2 regions of the Streptomyces sp. SS8 genome follow, and region 2 is predicted to be linked to the other one. Evidence: riboswitches for the same ligand, from Rfam matches in the RefSeq annotation. Region 2 holds a riboswitch; the other holds the start of a gene.
The links. Region 2 has a riboswitch for cyclic di-AMP ahead of ACW69E_RS06040 (transglycosylase family protein). Riboswitches for the same ligand answer to the same signal wherever they lie in the genome.

Region 1: it holds a riboswitch for cyclic di-AMP, as region 2 does, so the genes downstream of both, ACW69E_RS12975 (transglycosylase family protein) here and ACW69E_RS06040 (transglycosylase family protein) in region 2, are expected to answer to the same signal.

The regions. Positions count from the first base shown of each region.
Region 1 is NZ_JBSVCZ010000011.1:39,133-45,874, reverse strand. Features, by position in the region: gene ACW69E_RS13000 (ATP-binding protein) at 1-708, shown strand, start outside; gene ACW69E_RS12995 (GtrA family protein) at 634-1,176, opposite strand; gene ACW69E_RS12990 (5-(carboxyamino)imidazole ribonucleotide synthase) at 1,309-2,475, shown strand; gene purE (5-(carboxyamino)imidazole ribonucleotide mutase) at 2,472-3,023, shown strand; gene ACW69E_RS12980 (dipeptidase) at 3,025-4,221, shown strand; cyclic di-AMP (ydaO/yuaA leader) riboswitch at 4,506-4,724, shown strand; gene ACW69E_RS12975 (transglycosylase family protein) at 4,729-6,036, shown strand; gene ACW69E_RS12970 (VOC family protein) at 6,233-6,613, opposite strand.
Region 2 is NZ_JBSVCZ010000004.1:155,712-162,453, reverse strand. Features, by position in the region: gene ACW69E_RS06055 (SDR family oxidoreductase) at 1-65, shown strand, start outside; gene ACW69E_RS06050 (histidine phosphatase family protein) at 198-884, shown strand; gene ACW69E_RS06045 (NADP-dependent isocitrate dehydrogenase) at 997-3,216, opposite strand; gene ACW69E_RS06040 (transglycosylase family protein) at 3,374-4,333, opposite strand; cyclic di-AMP (ydaO/yuaA leader) riboswitch at 4,445-4,622, opposite strand; partial or broken gene ACW69E_RS06035 (phosphotransferase) at 5,202-5,949, opposite strand; gene ACW69E_RS06030 (CbrC family protein) at 6,097-6,630, opposite strand.

The sequences.
Region 1 (6,742 bases), on a different contig from region 2:
CACCAGCTGCGCACCCCCCTGACCGCGCTGTCCATGCGGCTGGAGGAGATCGTCGCGGCGGCCGACGCCATCGAGACCGCCGGCACCACGGACGCCACGGGCGCCACCGGTACCCGAAGCACCGCCTGCACCACCGGCACCGACCGGGCGGCCGCCTCCACCATCCGGGAGGAGGCGCTGGTCGGCCTCGCCCAGGTGGAGCGGCTGACGGACGTGGTGCAGCGGCTGCTGACCAACTCGCGCGACCCCCGCTCGGGCTCCGCGGTGGGCTTCGACCTGGACGAGGTGGTCAAGCAGCAGATCGAGGAGTGGCGCCCGGCGTACCGCAAGGCGGGCCGGGCCGTCGTCCGCTCCGGCCGCCAGGGCCTGCGGGCGGTGGGCACCCCGGGGGCGGTGGCCCAGGTGCTGGCCACGCTCATCGAGAACGCCCTGATGCACGGTGGCGGAGCGGTGGCCCTGCGTACCCGGATCGCCGGGAACCAGGTGGTGGTCGAGGTGACGGACGAGGGGCCGGGGGTCGACCCGGAGCTGGGGGCGAGGGTGTTCGAGCGCACGGTCAGCGGGCGCAACTCCACGGGTCTGGGGCTGGCCGTCGCCCGCGACCTGGCGGAGGCCGACGGAGGGCGCCTGGAGCTACTTCAGCAGCACCCGCCGGTCTTCGCGCTCTTCCTCAGCCGTGAGGCCGACGAGCCGCCGGCGGGGGATTGACGCGGTGCGCCCCTCGCGGCCGCCGGGGATCCGCCGCTCCCCGCGGAAGACCCAGGTGCGGTACGCCCAGAAGCGGAAGACCGTGGCGACGCCGAGCCCGACGACGTTCTTGGCGATGTTGTCGGCCAGCGGCGAGGTCAGGTCCAGCCCGTAGTGCGAGACGGCCAGCGCGCCGTTCTCGATCACCAGGCCGATGCCGCTGAACAGCGTGAACAGGCCGGCCTCGCGGTGCATCCGGCTCTTGTCGGTGTGCCGGTAGGTCCAGTAGCGGTTGCCCAGGTAGTTGGTCCCGATGGCGACCGCGGTCGCTATCACCCCCGAGCGCACCGGTGCCAGGCCCAGGCCGTGGATGCAGAGGTTGAAGACGGCCACGTTGACGAGGAAGCCGAAGGCCCCCACCGTGCCGAACTTCGCCAGCTCGCGCCGTAGCCGCAGCAGCCTGGAGCGCAGTGCGCGCCGTTCACCCATAGTGATCCACTCGCCCCGTTCTCTCGGCTCTCGCGCGGCCCCGCGGGACCCGCCGTCGCGTCCCGGTCCGCCATGCTAGTCACGGCCCCGTACCGCGCCGGGTACCCGCTGTCCGGCCGATAGGCTACGGACGTGACATTTCCTGTGATCGGCATGGTCGGCGGTGGGCAGCTCGCGCGGATGACGCACGAGGCGGGCATCCCCCTCGGCATCAGGTTCAAGCTGCTCAGTGACACCCCGCAGGACTCCGCGGCCCAGGTGGTCCGCGACGTGGTCGTCGGCGACTACCGCGATCTGGACACCCTGCGCGAATTCGCCCGCGGCTGCGACGTGATCACGTTCGACCACGAGCATGTGCCCACCGGGCATCTGCGCGCCCTGGAGGCGGAGGGCATCCCGGTGCGCCCCGGGCCCGACGCGCTGGTGCACGCGCAGGACAAGGGCGTGATGCGGGCGCGGCTGAGCGAGATCGGCATCCCCTGCCCCCGGCACCGGATCGTCGCGGACCCGGCCGACGTCGCGCGGTTCGCGCGTGAGGGAGCCCCGGGGGAAGGGGCCGGGCGGGAGGAGGGCTGGCCGGTCGTCCTCAAGACCGTCCGCGGCGGCTACGACGGCAAGGGCGTGTGGGTGGTGTCCTCCGAGGCCGAGGCCGCCGAGCCGTTCCGGGCGGGCGTGCCGGTGCTGGCCGAGGAGAGGGTGGACTACGCCCGCGAGCTGGCGGCCAACGTGGTGCGCTCCCCGCACGGCCAGGCCGTGGCCTACCCGGTGGTGGAGTCGATCCAGGTGGACGGCGTGTGCGACACGGTGATCGCCCCGGCCCCCGGCCTGTCGCCGGAGCTGTCCGCCCACGCCCAGGAGATGGCGCTGACGATCGCGCGGGAGCTGGGCGTGATCGGGCACCTGGCGGTGGAGCTGTTCGAGACCCGCGACGGCCGCGTCCTGGTCAACGAACTGGCCATGCGCCCCCACAACAGCGGCCACTGGACCCAGGACGGCGCGGTCACCTCCCAGTTCGCCAACCACCTGCGGGCCGTGCTCGACCTGCCGCTGGGCGACCCGCGCCCCCGCGCGCCGTGGACGGTGATGGCCAACGTGCTCGGCGGTGACTACCCCGACATGTACCAGGGCTACCCGCACTGCATGGCCCGCGACCCGCGGCTGAAGATCCACATGTACGGCAAGGACGTGAAGCCCGGCCGCAAGGTCGGCCACGTCAACACCTACGGCGACGACCTGGCGGACGTACGCGAGCGCGCCGCCCACGCCGCCGCCTATCTGCGAGGGACCATCACCGAATGAGCAACGCCCCCAGCCCCGCCCCCGCCCCCCTCGTGGGGATCGTCATGGGATCCGACTCGGACTGGCCCGTCATGGAGGCCGCGGCCGAGGCCCTGGACGAGTTCGAGGTCCCCTACGAGGTCGACGTCGTCTCCGCCCACCGCATGCCGCACGAGATGATCGCCTACGGCGACGAGGCGGCCGGACGCGGGCTGAAGGCGGTCATCGCGGGCGCCGGGGGAGCGGCCCACCTTCCGGGCATGCTCGCCTCCGTCACCCCGCTGCCGGTGATCGGCGTCCCCGTGCCGCTGCGGCACCTGGACGGCATGGACTCCCTGCTGTCCATCGTCCAGATGCCCGCCGGGGTCCCGGTCGCCACGGTCTCGGTCGGCGGCGCGCGCAACGCGGGCCTGCTGGCGGTCCGCCTCCTGGCGGCCCACGACGGGGAGCTGCGCGAGCGCATGGAGCGGTTCCAGGCGGAGCTGAAGGACCAGGCGCGGGAGAAGGGCCGGCGGCTGCGGAGCAAGGTCGCCGCGGGTGGCGCCGGGTTCGGCTTCGGGGGCAGGTGAGATGGGTCACTCCGCCGAGCTGCTGGCCCGGGCCAGGGCGCTGCTGGAGGCCCACCCCGTCGCCGACGGCCACAACGACCTGCCCTGGGCGCTGCGCGAGCAGGTGGCCTACGACCTCGACCGGCGCGACATCGCCGGCGACCAGTCGGCCCATCTGCACACCGACATCCCGCGGCTGCGCGCGGGCGGGGTGGGCGCGCAGTTCTGGTCGGTCTACGTGCGCACCGACCTGACGGGCGACGCCGCCGTCAGCGCCTGCCTGGAGCAGATCGACGTGGTGCGGCGGCTGGCCGACCGCCACCCGGCCGACCTCAGGCTCGCCCTCACCGCCGACGACATGGAGGCGGCCCGCGCCGAGGGCCGCATCGCCTCCCTGATGGGCGCCGAGGGCGGCCACTCCATCAACAACTCCCTGGCCACACTGCGCGCCCTGTACCGGCTGGGCGTGCGCTACATGACGCTCACCCACAACGACACCATCGACTGGGCGGACTCGGCCACCGACGCACCCCGCCACGACGGCCTGACCCGCTTCGGCGAGGAGGTCGTGCGGGAGATGAACCGGCTGGGGATGCTGGTCGACCTCTCCCATGTGGCGCCCGCCACCATGCGCGACGCCCTGCGCGTGACGACGGCGCCGGTGGTCTTCTCGCACTCCTCGGCCCGCGCGGTGTGCGACCACCCGCGCAACATCCCCGACGACGTGCTGGAGCGGCTTCCGGTCAACGGCGGTGTGGCGATGGCCACATTCGTGCCGAAGTTCGTGCTGCCCGCCGCCGTCGCCTGGACCGAGGCCGCCGACGAGAACATGCGCGCCCACGGCCTCCACCCCCTGGACGGAACCGAGAGGGGCCTGGCGGTCCAGCGCGCCTACGAGGAGGCCAACCCGCGCCCGGTCGCCACGGCGGCGACGGTCGCCGACCACCTGGACCACATGCGCGAGGTCGCGGGCATCGACCACATCGGCATCGGCGGCGACTTCGACGGCACGGCCTTCACCCCGTCCGATCTGAGCGATGTGTCCGGATACCCGCATCTGGTGGCCGAGTTGCTGGACCGCCGCTGGTCCGAGGCCGACCTCGCCAAGCTCACCTGGAAGAACGCGGTGCGCGTGCTGCGCGACGCGGAGGCGGTCGCCCGTCACGAGCGGACCAGGCGCGGCCCGTCCATCGCCACCATCGGACAGCTCGACGGGTAGCTCCCCGGCCCCTTCGTGATTCAACTCACGAGCCGGCCCTCCCCGGTGCGTCGCTCTGCGTGCCGGAGGAGGGCCTTTCGCGTTATCCGTCCTGGCAGTGGAGGAAAGTGACGCCGCGTCAGGGATGGATCCCGCCACTCTTCGAGAGGTGAACACAGCGGACGGTGATGATCGGATGATCGTCAAAGCCTTCGAAACGGGCGTCCTGTGATTCATCGGCTTGTATCGGCGGAAACGATGTGTCTACCGTTCTGGCCGTGCCGTACGAATGTGCGGCGGCCCGCTGTCGAACGCCGAATCCTGTCAACGGCGGCGGGCTGGACCATCCACACCACCCGATGGCAGGAGCGGGGGACCCAAGGTAAGTCGCCGTCCCGGGCCGCGAGGCCCGTACGGGACGGCTTGGGGTGAAGCCATGCCGCGGCACGCACCGCGGCGCACATGGCCGGGCAACTCCAGCCCGAACCCGACAGCTCACCTCGCAGGCGTAGGAGAAGGAGCACACCTATGTCCGCACGCGGACGTCACCGTCGTATGCGCAACAGCCGCCTCACCCGTCTGTCGCTGGCCATCTCCGTGGGCGGCGCCGGCATGGCCCTTCCCCTGGTGACCGCCGGCGGGGCCAGCGCCGCCTCCGTCGACACCTGGGACAAGGTCGCCCAGTGCGAGAGCACGGGCAACTGGTCCATCAACACCGGCAACGGCTTCTACGGCGGCCTGCAGTTCACCCAGAGCACCTGGGCCGCCTTCGGCGGCACCGAGTACGCGCCGCGTGCCGACCTCGCCACCAAGGACCAGCAGATCGCCGTCGCCGAGAAGGTGCTGGCGGGGCAGGGCCCGGGCGCCTGGCCCGTGTGCTCGGTCAAGGCCGGCCTGACCAAGGGCGGTCCCGCCCCGGCCGTCTCCCCCGACGGCCGGAGCAACCCGACCGAGCAGAAGGAGCAGGCCCCGGCCGCCGCTCCGAAGGCCGAGGCCAAGCCTGAGGCCAAGCCCGAGAGCAAGCCCGAGGCCGAGCCGAAGCAGGAGAAGAGCGAGGCCGCGCCGCAGCGCGCGGACCGCGGTGAGCGCGCCCACGGCCACAGCCACGACCACGGCACCGGCGAGGGCACCTCCTACGAGGTCGTCGGCGGCGACACCCTCTTCAAGATCGCCGACGCCCAGGGCGTCCAGGGCGGCTGGGAGCGCGTCTACGAGGACAACCGCCAGGTCATCGGCGACAACCCGAACCTGATCTTCCCGGGCCAGGAGCTCACCCTGGGCGGCGCCGCCGCCCAGCAGAAGGCCGCGGCCAAGCCCGAGGCCAAGCCGGCTCCGAAGCCCGAGAAGGCCGCTCCGAAGCCCGAGAAGACTGAGAAGGCCGAGGCCGTGCAGCAGTCGGCCGAGCGTGCCGACCGCAGCGACCGCGGTGCGGTCACCGGCTACACCGCCCCGGTGAACGCCGCCCCGTCCGGCTCCTACAAGGCCGCGGGCGCCCGCTGGTCCAACGGCCACACCGGTGAGGACTTCGCCGCCGCCTCCGGCACCCCGGTGAAGGCCGTCACCAACGGCACCGTGGTCTCCGCCGGCTGGGGCGGTGCCTACGGCAACCAGGTGGTCATCCGCCACGAGGACGGCCGGTACAGCCAGTACGGCCACCTGTCCTCGCTGTCGGTCAGCGCCGGCCAGTCGGTCAGCACCGGCCAGCAGATCGGCGCCGTCGGTTCCACCGGCAACAGCACCGGCCCGCACCTGCACTTCGAGATCCGTACCGCCCCCGGTTACGGCTCGGACATCAACCCGCTGGCCTACCTGCGCGCCAACGGCGTCAGCATCTGAGGGTCCTGACCCTCACCGACCCGGTCCACCCGGGTCCGGCCTCCTGACCGGACCCGGGCCCGGAGCCGGTCGGAAGGCGGGCGGGGCAGGGGTGTTCACACACCCCCGCCCCGCCCGCCTCTTCTTTTCCCGCCTCCGCCCGCGCGCCCGGTTCACCGGCGCGCCCCGCCCCCGCACGCTCCCACGGGCGGCCGGCTCACTCGACGCAGAGGCAGAAGGGGTGCCCGGCCGGGTCGCGGTAGACGCGGAAGTCGCGCTCGCCCCCGTCACCCTGGAGGAGTTCGGCCCCCAGTTCCAGCGCCTCCCGCTCGGCCGCGTCCAACTCCTCGCGAGGCACGTAGAAATCGAGGTGGAACTGCTGCGACCGCTCGGCGCTCGGCCACTGCGGCGGCACATGGCCGCGCGCCTCCTGGAAGGCGAGCCTCCGGCCCTCCAACGCGCCCGAGTCGAACGTCACCTCCACCCACCTGCCCTCGCCCTCGGTCTTCCCGCCCAGCAGCCGTGCGTAGAAGTCGGCGAGCTTCCCCGGCTCGGGGCAGTCCAGTACGAGAACGTCCCGCAGCGTGGTGATGGCCATGGTGCCCTTCCCTCCTGTGTCGTGGATCACTGCCTCTGCTACCCGGCCTGCCGCCTGTTGACGACCTGATCCGGGAACGCGCACCGCGGTGGCCGACGGAACCGGCCACGCCTGGAGGCGCGCGAGGCG
Region 2 (6,742 bases):
CCTGGGTGCCCATGGGCTTCGCCATGCGCCTGCTGCCCCTGGGCGTCGTGGCCAGGATGAGCTGAGGAAAGCCGCTCCCCGCCCCCGCCTCCCGGACCGGGCCCCGGTTCCGCCCGCCCTCCCCGGGCAAAACGGCGGCAGCGCCGGACCGCCGGACCGGAAAGCCCCGACAGCACATCGACGACAGGAGGGCAGCGATGCCGGTCATCCATCTGGTCCGCCACGGCCAGGCCACGTTCGGCGCCGACACGGCCGAGGGGTACGACGTGCTGTCGGACCTCGGACGCAGACAGGCGGAGGTCGCCGGCGCCGAGCTGGCCCGGCGTGCGCCGCGCGACCCGGTCGTGGTCTGCGGCACCCTGGCCCGGCAGCGCGACACCGCGGAGATCATCGCGAGAACCGCCGGGCTGTCCGGGACGCCGCGCACCGATGCGCGGTGGAACGAGTACGACCACATCGATCTCGTCGAGCGCTACGGCGGCGCCGCGCCCCAGGACACCCCCGCCGGCACGTCCGCCGACGCCTCCTACGGCTCACGCGGTGTCCAGGCGGCCCTCGACCGGGCCCTTACCGCGTGGATGGCGGACACGGGCGGGGGCGGCTGGCAGCGGTTCGCCTCCGGCGCGGCCGATGCGCTGCGAGGGCTGACCGAAGGACTGCGGCCCGGGCGCGACGCGGTGGTGGTCACCTCCGGCGGAGTGCTGGCGGCCCTGTGCGGGGGGCTGCTGTCCGCCCCGCCGGCCGGGATCGTGGCGCTGAACCGGGTCACCGTCAACGCCGCGATCACCACCCTCGTCGCGGGCTCCTCCGGCATCAGCCTGCTGGCCTTCAACGACCACGCGCACTTCGCCGGGGAGCGGCGCGCGCTGCTCACCTACCGCTGACCCGGTACCCGAAAGCCGCCCCGGCCGGACGAGGAGTCCGGCCGGGGCGGCGGCGTCACGGGACGGGCGCGGAAGGCGCAGGGGGCGGAGGAGCGCCTCCGTGCCCGCCGTGTCAGGACAGGCTCGCCAGCGCCCGGTTGAGGGTCTGCGACGGGCGCATGACGGCCGAGGCCTTGGCGTCGTCGGGGCGGTAGTAGCCGCCGATGTCGGCCGGGGAGCCCTGGACGGCGGCCAGCTCGCCGACGATCGTCCGCTCCTGCTCGTCCAGCTCCCGCGCCAGCGGGCCGAAGGCCTGCGCGAGCTCGGCGTCGTCGGTCTGCTTCGCCAGCTCCTGGGCCCAGTACAGCGCCAGGTAGAAGTGGCTGCCGCGGTTGTCGATGCCGCCGATACGGCGGGTGGGCGACTTGTCCTCGTTGAGGAAGGTGGCCGTGGCCCGGTCGAGGGTGTCGGCCAGCACCTGGGCCTTGGCGTTGCCCGTGGTCTGGGCCAGGTGCTCGAAGCTGACCGCCAGGGCCAGGAACTCGCCCAGGCTGTCCCAGCGCAGGTAGTTCTCCTTGACCAGCTGCTGGACGTGCTTGGGCGCGGAGCCGCCGGCGCCGGTCTCGAACAGGCCGCCGCCGTTCATCAGCGGGACGACGGAGAGCATCTTGGCGCTCGTGCCCAGCTCGAGGATCGGGAACAGGTCGGTGAGGTAGTCGCGCAGCACGTTGCCGGTGACCGAGATGGTGTCCTCGCCCCGGCGGATGCGCTCCAGGGAGAACTTCGTGGCCTCCACCGGCGCCATGATCTCGATCCGCAGGCCCTCGGTGTCGTGCTCGGCCAGGTAGGTGCGGACCTTCTCGATCAGCCTGGCGTCGTGGGCGCGGGTCTCGTCCAGCCAGAACACCGCCGGGGCGCCGGTGGCGCGGGCGCGGGTGACGGCCAGCTTGACCCAGTCCCTGATCGGGGCGTCCTTGGTCTGGCACATGCGGAAGATGTCGCCGGCGCCGACCGTCTGCTCCAGCACGACGTTGCCGTCGCCGTCGGTGACCCGGACGGTGCCGGTGGCCGGGATCTCGAAGGTCTTGTCGTGACTGCCGTACTCCTCGGCCTTCTGCGCCATCAGGCCGACGTTGGGCACCGAGCCCATGGTGGCCGGGTCGAAGGCGCCGTTGGCCCGGCAGTCGTCGATGACGGCCTGGTAGACGCCGGAGTAGGAGCTGTCGGGCAGGACCGCGAGGGTGTCGTGCTCCTGTCCGTCGGGGCCCCACATGTGGCCGGAGGTGCGGATCATGGCCGGCATGGAGGCGTCGACGATGACGTCGCTGGGGACGTGCAGGTTGGTGATGCCGCGGTCGGAGTCGACCATGGCCAGCTCCGGGCCCTCGGCCAGCTCGGCCTCGAAGGACTCCTTGATCTTCGCGCCCTCGGGCAGCGACTCCAGGCCCTTGAGGATGCCGCCGAGGCCGTCGTTCGGGGTGAGGCCGGCGGCGGCGAGGGTCTGACCGTACTCGGCGAAGGTCTTCGGGAAGAAGGCGCGCACCACGTGACCGAAGATGATCGGGTCGGAGACCTTCATCATGGTGGCCTTCAGGTGGACCGAGAACAGCACGCCCTCGGCCTTGGCGCGGGCGACCTGCTCCTTCAGGAACTCGCGCAGCGCGGCCACCCGCATGACGGCCGCGTCCACGACCTCGCCGGCGAGCACGGGCACGGACTCGCGCAGCACGGTGGTGGAGCCGTCGTCGCCCACCAGCTCGATGCGGAGGGCGTCGTCCTTGGCGAGGACCGCGGACTTCTCGGTGGAGCGGAAGTCGTCCACGCCCATGGTCGCCACGTTGGTCCTGGACTCCGCGGTCCAGGCGCCCATGCGGTGCGGGTGGGTCTTGGCGTAGTTCTTCACCGAGGCGGGGGCGCGGCGGTCGGAGTTGCCCTCGCGCAGCACCGGGTTGACGGCGCTGCCCTTGACCTTGTCGTAGCGGGCGCGGATCTCCCGCTCCTCGTCGGTCTTGGGGTCGTCGGGGTAGTCCGGGAGCGCGTAGCCCTTCTCCTGGAGTTCGGCGATCGCGGCCTTGAGCTGCGGGATGGAGGCCGAGATGTTCGGCAGCTTGATGATGTTGGCCTGGGGGGTCTTGGCCAGCTCGCCGAGCTCGGCGAGCGCGTCACCGATGCGCTGCTCCTCCTTGAGGTACTCGGGGAAGACCGCGATGATCCGCCCCGCCAGGGAGATGTCACGGCTCTCCACGGCGACGCCCGCCTTGGCGGCGTAGGCCCTGACCACCGGCAGGAAAGAGTACGTCGCCAGGGCCGGGGCCTCGTCGGTCTGTGTGTAGATGATGGTCGAGTCAGTCACCGGGTGCTCCGCTCCACGTCTGCAACATTGCTCGACATCAAGATATCCCGTGGAGGGCCTTCCCCCGAAAGTGCCCTGCCCCTTGTGGTGGCGCGAGCGCGCCACCACAAGGGGCAGGGTGGGGGGCGGGGCCACGGGGCCCGCAGTCCCGGTCGGCTCAGTAGGGCCCGTTGACGTTGTCGATCGAGCCGTAGCGGTCTGCCGCGTAGTTGCAGGCGGCGACGATGTTGGCGACCGGGTCGTACTGGCTGTTCGCCGTGCCCGGGACGTGGTAGGCGTCGAAGGTCGGCTTGATGACCTGGAGCAGGCCGATCGAGGGGGTGCCGCGCTGGGCGTTGATGTCCCAGTTGTTGACCGCGTTCGGGTTGCCGCCGGACTCGCGGATGATGTTGCGGTGGATGCCCTCGTAGGTGCCGGGGATGCCGTTGGCCCGCATGATGTCCAGGGCCTCGCGGATCCAGCCGTCGAGGTTGTCCGCGTAGGCCTTCGGCGAGGCCTGGGGCGCGGTCTTCTCCGCGGTCGGGCGGGCCTGGGTGCGGTCGGCGCGCTGCGGGGCGCGCTCCTGCTCTGCGCCGGAGGACCGGGCGGCCAGTCTCAGCTCCTGGCCGGGGAGGATCAGGTGCGGGTTGTCACCGACGGTCTCGCGGTTGGCGTCGTAGACCGTCTGCCAGCCACCCTCCACACCGTGGGCGGTGGCGATCCGGTGGAGGGTGTCGCCGGGGGCGACTGTGTGGGAGCCGGCGGCGGGCTTGCGCTCGGCCCCGGCCTTCGCTCCCGCCTTCACTTCGGACTCGCCGCCCGTCTGGGTGGCGGGGGCGCTGTCGGGCGCGCCGGAGTCCCGGGTGAGCCCGGCCGCCGGTCCGCAGGTGGGCCAGGCTCCCGGTCCCTGGAGTTCGAGCAGCTTCTCACCGGCGGTGATCTGCTCCTGCTTGGTGGCCAGGTCGGCGCGCGGCGCGTACTCGGTGCCGCCGGCCGCCTCCCAGCTGGACTGCGAGAACTGCAGACCGCCGTAGTAGCCGTTGCCGGTGTTGATGGACCAGTTGTCGCTGCTCTCGCACTCGGCGACCTTCTCCCACACCTCGGCGGAAGCCGCGTTCGCACTGCCGGCCGCGACCATCGGCGCCGCGATTCCCGCACCACCGGCCGCGGCGACCAGGGAAATCCGGGAGAACTGACGGGAAATCAAAGACTTGCTCGGACGACGGTGGCGACCACGAGACATGGGTGTGAGTCCTCTCCCACGCCTACGAGGTTAGCTGTCGGATTCGGGCTGGAGTTGCCCGGCCTTCCCGGGTGCTCGAGGGCACTTCGGGAAAGGCTTCACCCCAAGCCGGATCGCGGAAAAATCGCGGTCGCGGCACTTAACTCGGTTTCCCCGCTCCTGCCATGGTCGGCTGCGCTCCCTCCACCGGCCGGGCGGCAGGACTCGGCGTCCCGGCGGTGGAACCTCCGCGATGCGGCGGAGGCCAGGACACATAAACACAACCAATTCACAGAGACAAGGCGCTGGAAGAGCAAGGCCCTTCGCGCTGTCACCGAGTCGTGAATCATGAACACGGTCCGCACAGGATCTCGGCCGGATCACGACGCCCCGGGACAGTCGAGCACAAGTCAAATCTCCGGGTGACACGGAGAATCCGGGAGACAGGGGAACTGGATCTTCCCTCGAAGGGCAAGCAGGGCAATCGAAACTGTGACTCCGGTCACACGGCCGGAAAGAGGGTCCTTTACATCAACCTTTTCCAGACCAAGCAGCTTTAAGGCCCAGGAGTGTGCAAGGAGGCTGATTCCCCGGATTCCCACCCGCCTTCACCGCACGACCGGAACACTCCCCGACGGCTTCGGGGTCACCCCCGGCCCTCCGCGGCACCCCGCGAACAAGCGCGCGGCGCCGCACCCGTCGCCCACCGGATTCACCCGCCCCCCGCCGAACGGCGAAGCATGCGCGCCCCTCTTCACCGGGGGACCGAGAGGTCGAGGCGTGGTCAGCGGTGGGCCGTTGCGGTCAGGTGCCCGAGTGCGGCGCGGCCGGGCGGGCCCCAGGTGGGCTTGCCGCCGGGGCGGCCGTGGACGCCGGCGTCCCCGACGAGAAGGCGGGTGAGGGCCTTCGAAACCGCCCAGCCGCGGGCGCGGCGCGGGGTGGCCGCGTCCGGGGCCGGCCGATATGCGGCATGGAAGCGGTCGGCGGCGGCGTCCTCCCAGACTGCGCGGACGGCGTCCGGGCCGGGCACCAGTCCCGCCTCCGTGGCCGCGTCGAGCTGCCCGGCGAATCCCTCGGTACGGTCCGCCAGTGGTCCCCCGTGGTAGCGACCGGCTGGAGCCCCGGCGGGAGCGGGCCGATGGAGGGCGGTGAGGAAGGCGGCCAGGGCGTCGGCCGCCTCCGCGGCGCGCGTGACGGGCGCCCGGTCGACGGGCTCGCCCGGCACCCAGGTGGTGACGGTCCAGGGCCGCGGAAACCGCTCGGAGGGCTCACCCAGGCGGTGCGGGTACGGGGACCGGCAGCGGCAGGCTCGGGGCGAGTGCGGGCAGCCACGCGTACTCCTTGCGCAGCAGCTCGTCCGCGGACCTCGTCGCCCAGGGCAGCCGTACGGCGAGGTCGTCGCCGAGCCGCCACAGCCGGTTGTCCCAACCACGCGCGCCGAGCTTCAGCGGGCGGTCGGCCAGATCGGGGTGCTGGTCGCGCAGCAGGTCCCGGACCGGCTCCGCGGTGATCTCGATCTCGGTATGGGTCATGCGAAGGCACGCTAACCGCACGGGAGTCCGGCGTCTGCGACGCCCGGCCTCCGCGCCACCGCCCGACGGCGTGGAACTCACGGCCACCGGTCCCGGCACGAGGGCCAATGCCCGGCGGCACAGGACAATCGCCGAGGCAGACGGTCCTCAGGGAGCGTCCGCGTAGGCGAGGTGGGTGCCGCAGACGGTACAGCGGAAGAGCATGGCGGTCGCCCCCTCCCCCAGGTGGGTCAGGAAGCGCTCGGGTTCGTCCTCGTCGTGCCGGCCCTCGATACGCAGATCGGCCCGCAGCCGGTCGAGGGCATCGGGATGTGCCGCCAACCCGGCGTAACCGACCTCGCCCACGAAGGCGGCCGCGTCGTGACAGTGGACGAGCCAGCGCGGATCCTGCCAGGCGTGGAATCCGGGAGTGCGGCGGGTGACCTCGTGGACGACGTCCTCGCCGACGCCGTCGAGCCCACAGGAGTCGGCGAACTCCCCGGCGAAGCGTTCGGCCGCGCTCCCGTCCGCGATGCACCACGGGCAGAAGCGTCCGCCGACCTCGTCGGCGGTGTAGAAGGCCGCCGTGTAGATCCAGCCCGTGCCGCGGCCGCAGCACGCGCACGTCTCGGCGGACGCGCGGATGGAACCGCTCGCCAGGGGATCCGGGTGGTACCGGAAGAAGGGCAGGCCGGTACTCATCGCCGCTTCCCGATCCACGCTTCGGTGGCCACACCAGCTGATTCCACAGGGACAGTCTGTCCGCGAGGACGCCCGCGACCAAACGGCGGTTCCGACCCCCTGCCGGACATCG